DNA from 2 places in the Proteus sp. Marseille-Q3619 genome. Region 1 is predicted to be linked to the other one. Evidence: riboswitches for the same ligand, from Rfam matches in the RefSeq annotation. Region 1 holds a riboswitch; the other holds the start of a gene.

Region 1 (3,190 bases):
GGTGGTAACGCCTATTTTTAATAGGCGTGCGATCCATTCAACAGAATCAACAACAGGATAAAGCCCAAGCTTTTTTTCTGTTAATGCAAAAGGTGTATTAGAGGATCTGTTCATTTTCAGGCACCTCAACACTGGCGATTTCTGCACTGTGGTATAACTCACTTCCATGCTCTTTAAAGGCTTGAGACATTTTCTCCATACCTGCCGCATAATCGCGTACTTCTTGTGTTATCTTCATTGAGCAGAATTTAGGACCACACATTGAACAGAAATGAGCGACTTTTCCTGAAGCCTGAGGTAGCGTTTCATCGTGATATTGACGTGCAGTTTCAGGATCAAGAGCCAAGTTAAATTGGTCTTCCCATCTAAACTCAAAGCGCGCTTTCGACATTGCATTATCACGAATTTGAGCGCCGGGGTGTCCTTTTGCTAAATCGGCTGCATGAGCGGCGATTTTATAAGTGATAAGACCTTGTTTCACATCTTCTTTATTAGGTAAACCAAGGTGTTCTTTTGGTGTAACATAACAGAGCATTGCGCAACCAAACCAGCCAATCATTGCTGCACCAATACCTGATGTGAAGTGATCGTAACCCGGCGCAATATCTGTAGTGAGAGGGCCTAATGTATAAAATGGTGCTTCATGACAATGTTCCAATTCCTCTGTCATATTGCGGCGGATCATCTGCATTGGAACGTGGCCAGGGCCTTCTATCATGACTTGAACGTCATACTCCCATGCAATTTTTGTCAGCTCACCTAGAGTATGTAATTCAGAAAATTGTGCTTCGTCATTGGCATCTTGAATCGAACCTGGTCTTAATCCATCGCCCAGTGAGAGGGAGACGTCATAAGCGGTACAAATTTCACAGATTTCACGGAAATGTTCGTAGAGGAAATTCTCTTTATGATGTGATAAACACCATTTTGCCATTATCGAACCGCCACGAGACACTATGCCCGTTAGTCGTTTTGCTGTCATTGGCACATAACGTAACAATACACCGGCATGAATAGTAAAATAATCAACCCCTTGTTCTGCTTGTTCAAGCAAGGTATCTCGGAACATTTCCCAAGTGAGATCTTCAGCAATACCGTTAACTTTCTCGAGAGCTTGATAAATTGGAACTGTACCAATAGGAACAGGGCTATTGCGAATGATCCACTCACGCGTTTCATGAATATAACGGCCTGTTGAGAGATCCATTACGGTATCCGCTCCCCAGCGTGTAGACCAAATTAGCTTTTCAACTTCTTCTTCAATTGAGGAGGTGACCGAAGAGTTCCCGATATTGGCATTCACTTTCACTAAGAAATTACGACCAATAATCATTGGCTCTGATTCAGGGTGATTGATATTGGCTGGAATGATTGCTCGACCAGCTGCAACTTCTTGGCGTACAAACTCAGGGGTAATATTGTCAGGGAGATGAGCACCAAAGCTAAACCCTGCGTGCTGTTGGCGTAAAACTTCGCTACGAATTCTCTCTCGCCCCATATTTTCACGAATAGCAATAAACTCCATTTCAGGCGTAATAATGCCTTGGCGAGCATAATGCAATTGGGTCACACTTTTGCCATTTAGCGCTTTTTTAGGGCTTGGTTTTAAGGGAAAACGCAGATGCTCTAATCCAGCATCAGAAAGGCGCTGTTGGGTGAAATCAGAACTTAAAAGTGAAAGCGTTTCGGTATCATTGCGCTCATCAATCCAAGGTTGGCGTATTTTTTTTAAGCCAAGGTTAACGTCAAGTTGAGAATCAGGATCACCATAAGGGCCTGATGTGTCATATACCGGTACAGGTTCATTATCTTCAAAAACAGGGGAATCTTTTGATCCTCCTACTAGCGTTTTATCAAGCTGGATCTCACGCATGGGTACTTGAATGTCAGTGCGTGAGCCTTCGAGATAAATGCGTTTTGAATTGGGGAAGCTTACGCCTTGAATGGTGCTGATAAACTCTTGAGCAGCATCACGTTGCTCTTTTCGTGGACGCTGTTTGTTGATCGTTGGTGAAATATCTTTAACGGATATAGTTTGATTTTGGGACATAGCATTTCCTAATAAATATCATGCAGGCTATTAGCCTGTCGGGTGAATATTGAGAAAAATGCTTGTCTGGAGGTCGCAGGGAGTATCGACAGATAGGTGTATATAGATGTGTGAAAAATATACGCAATGAAGCTATCAAAAGGTCGAATCACTCTTGTTCCCTTCGCGGGTATTAACCCGATCAGGTTCCGCGGATCCCGAATTAACGGTCTCAGCCTGTGTTTATAATAGCCTTATAAACACTAGGCACTCCGACAAGAAGAAGTCCAGTATATGAAAGATTTTAAAAACTACAAGTCCGATATGGGTTATTTATTTAAATCCCAATATTGTTGTTCCCAACCTTTCATTTGTGAAATTTGAATAATGGTTACACTCAATAACATTAATATAATTTATGTTTTTAGTGAGTGGATGTTAATGAATCATAGAAGACAGAGATAATACATTGAGAGGTTCTTGCTAAAGAGAGTATCCTCTATTCTATATCATTATTTTGGATAGAATGGTCGTTATGCATTTATATACATTAACAGGCTCAGAAAAGGGCTGGTGGACAGTCAGTCTTGGTGGGCGAGTGTGGTTACCTAAAGGTGAACTTCCGTTTGGCTTAGCTAAAGATTGGGATCTCATTGGTCAGCACGCCAAAATTGTGGGTGAATGGCAAGGTGAAACAGTTTGGCTTATTCATGGAAAAATGGATAACGACATGTGCTCACCAAGACTTATCGCCTCACAAGATGAAAACTTATTTAAATTAGTCGGTCGTGGTGTTCAACTGGCTGAGTTTTATCGTTCTCACCGTTTTTGTGGTTATTGTGGTTCTAAAATGCGTCATAGTGAGAGTGAATGGGCGTGTTTATGCGATAACTGCCATGAACGTTATTATCCGCAAATTGCCCCTTGCATTATTGTGGGTATTCGACATGAAGATAAGATCTTATTAGCACATCATGTTAGGCATAAACATTCACCTCTTTACACTGTACTCGCTGGTTTTGTTGAGGTTGGTGAAACATTAGAAGAAGCAGTGGCTCGTGAAGTGTTTGAAGAGAGCAATATTCGTATTCGCAATATTCGCTATGTATCATCTCAGCCTTGGCCGTTTCCTCACTCTTTAATGATGGGATTTTTGGCCGA
Region 2 (3,190 bases), 1.3 Mb from region 1:
GATAAATTTAATATCAATAACATTAGGTTATAAAAAGAGATTAATTTCCAGCGGATAATAGAGTAACGAATAAGAAGAGTTAAATAAAAAAAAGAAAAAAACAGAGGTTGGTTTATAAAACGTTTAGTTTTAAGCGTTAACAACAGGAGTGCAGTTTGTTTTTTATACAGATAATCCTATGTTGAGAGAGTGCAAATTAAAGAATTGTTGCTTACACACTCTCAACGTGAAGAAAGCATTTATTGAGATAATTTTTCTTGGCTAATAACAAGGAGCCGGTGAGTATGAGTATCACGATCCTTACCCCAGCAGAAAGCGTCCCAGTTTTCATAAAGATCATCAGTATCTTTCACTACTGTTAGAGGGCGGTTTTCTTCTGTTCCATCTGAAATATAAACATTAAGGTGAGCAGTAAAAGCCCAATCAATCATTGTTTCCCAAAAACGCTTACCTGCACCGGTTTGCTCTTCATCAGAAACAACAATGTTGTATGTTTTAAGTAAATAACTAAAGAAGTGTCTAGGGAGATATCTTGTCGCAATATCATGTTCTTCAGAAACAGTTCGCCATACTTTAACTTGGGTACATGTTGTTTTACTAAATATAATGTCTTTGCGAAAAATAAGTTCTACAAGATAAACTGTTTCAGGTGCATTGGTAGTTGAAATTAAACGATATTGATTGCGTTTTAAAGATTTAACAAAACGATACCCATTAGGGATGCTATATTCTGGTAATACAAAGTCTTCCACACCTTTTTCAAGGAATTCTTTTGTATGATCAATATTTCTAGAGTGAATTTTCAACTTTACATTAAAATCTGCATCAGGAATAAGATAAAGCATTGATTGTCCATTATTCTGTTGCGATGGTTCATTTTTCATTTAGCCCCTCCGCATTGTGTGATTGTCCAGAAATGCATTATAAATACCTCATCTAGCAGATAATATATCGATTGTCGTTAAAATGAACAAAATAATTTATTTTATTCTTATTATTTAAATATATCTGCAATATATTCCTTAAATTGATGTGTCATGCAATAGAAGCCATCGGCTTAGTATTTATTATATACAACCTTAGCTGATTTATCTTACTGAATCACAAATCTCAACAATAGAGAATCTATAGATTGAGATGAGCTATCAAGCTAGCTTCTTTATCTTGAGCATGCGATACTCGTTATCGCCTGAATTTACAGGCTTTGGCTCGGGGCGCCTTATGGCTGAGATGAACCCGTATAACCTGATCTGGATAATGCCAGCGTAGGGAAGTCAAGGTAACTCTGCTGATTAACAGAGCCCGACTTTTCTGTAACTGGTGAAAGGAGGAGTTAATCAGTGAGATTCAATGCATTGTCTATCGCAGGCACCGATCCTAGTGGTGGTGCAGGTATTCAGGCCGATCTGAAAACATTTTCCGCACTGGGAGTATATGGCACAACCGTAATGACGGCACTGGTTGCCCAAAATACCTGTGGTGTCCGTAGTGTCTATGATTTATCCCCTGATTTTGTTGCAGCTCAATTAGATGCTGTCTTGTCTGATGTTCGAATTGATAGTGCCAAAATTGGCATGCTCTCTAATGCCTCAATTATTGATGTGGTTTGCGACAAGCTTCAGCAATATGCGATCCCTTTTGTTGTACTTGATACCGTGATGATTGCAAAAAGTGGTGATCCTCTATTACAGCCTGATGCGGTTAATAAAATGGTTACTCAGCTTTTGCCTCTGGTTGATTTGATCACGCCTAATTTACCTGAAGCGGCAGCGCTGCTAGGTTGTGAAGTTGCTCAAGATGAAATAATGATGAAGCAACAAGGCTATGCATTGCTAAAACAAGGATGCAAAGCCGTGTTGATGAAAGGCGGGCATTTAACCGAAAATGAAAGCCCTGATTGGTTGTTTACTCAAGAAGGTGAGTGGCGATTTACCTCAAAACGCGTTAATACAAAAAATACGCATGGGACAGGATGCACACTTTCAGCCGCTTTGGCCGCTATTCGTCCTCAAGTTTCTAACTGGCAAATTTGTGTTGAACAAGCAAAAGCCTATTTACAACAAGCATTAGAACATGCCGACAGTTTAGAGGTTGGACAAGGTTTTGGTCCTGTACACCATTTTCATCGCTGGTGGTGATGTAAAAAAGCCCCTACAAAAGGGGCTTTAGCGTGTCGCAGAATTGTTTTTTTAAGCAATAGTGACAGATTTATTTAGATAAACATCTTGTACTGCATTAATTAGCGCAACGCCATCTTTCATTGATTTTTTGAAGGCTTTACGACCTAAAATTAAACCCATACCACCCGCACGTTTATTGATAACCGCAGTGCGTACAGCATCTTCAAGGTCATTATTACCTGAAGCGCCACCAGAGTTAATTAACCCTGCACGACCCATATAGCAGTTTGCTAATTGATAACGAACTAAATCAATTGGGTTTTCAGTGGTGAGTTTGGTGTAAACACGCTCATCAGTATGACCAAAACCAATCGCTTTAAAGCCACCGTTATTTTCAGCCATTTTTTGTTTAACGATATCAGCACCAATTGTAGCGGCTAAATGGTTCGCTTGGCCTGTTAAGTCTGCACTTGCATGGTAATCAACACCGTCTTTTTTAAATGCAGGGTTACGTAAATAGGCCCACAATACGGTGACCATACCTAATTCATGAGCACGTTCAAAGGCCATTGAAATCTCTTCAATTTGGCGACGGCTTTCTTGTGAACCAAAGTAAATGGTCGCACCCACTGCAACAGCACCCATTTCAAATGCTTGTTCTACACTGGCATACAGTGTTTGGTCATATTGCGCTGGGTAGCTTAAGGTTTCATTGTGGTTTAACTTCACAAGGAAAGGAATTTTGTGTGCATAACGACGAGAAACAGAAGCAAGAACACCATAAGTAGAGGCAACACAGTTACAACCCGCTTCAATAGCCAACTCAACAATATTTTTGGGATCAAAATAGAGTGGGTTTGCGGCAAAAGAGGCCGCGGCAGAGTGCTCAACACCTTGGTCAACAGGTAGAATAGACAGATAGCCCGTTCCCGCTAAACGTCCGTGATTAAACAGGGTTTGCATTGAACGTAACACGCTATTAGGGCGATTGTTATCAATCATAACACGATCAACAAAGTCAGAACCTGGCAGGTAGAGATTTTCGCTTGGGATGGTTTGGCAACGATGTT

What was found. Region 1 has a riboswitch for thiamine pyrophosphate ahead of thiC (phosphomethylpyrimidine synthase ThiC). Riboswitches for the same ligand answer to the same signal wherever they lie in the genome.
Region 2: linked by a shared signal. The riboswitch ahead of thiD (bifunctional hydroxymethylpyrimidine kinase/phosphomethylpyrimidine kinase) and the one ahead of thiC (phosphomethylpyrimidine synthase ThiC) in region 1 are both predicted to bind thiamine pyrophosphate.

What each region holds. Positions count from the first base shown of each region.
Region 1 is NZ_CBDIMP010000001.1:1,854,103-1,857,292, reverse strand. Features, by position in the region: gene thiE (thiamine phosphate synthase) at 1-114, opposite strand, end outside; gene thiC (phosphomethylpyrimidine synthase ThiC) at 98-2,050, opposite strand; TPP riboswitch at 2,192-2,314, opposite strand; gene nudC (NAD(+) diphosphatase) at 2,565-3,190, shown strand, end outside.
Region 2 is NZ_CBDIMP010000001.1:583,018-586,207, reverse strand. Features, by position in the region: gene ACWPWK_RS02740 (hypothetical protein) at 240-884, opposite strand; TPP riboswitch at 1,201-1,289, shown strand; gene thiD (bifunctional hydroxymethylpyrimidine kinase/phosphomethylpyrimidine kinase) at 1,341-2,138, shown strand; gene fbaB (class I fructose-bisphosphate aldolase) at 2,190-3,190, opposite strand, start outside.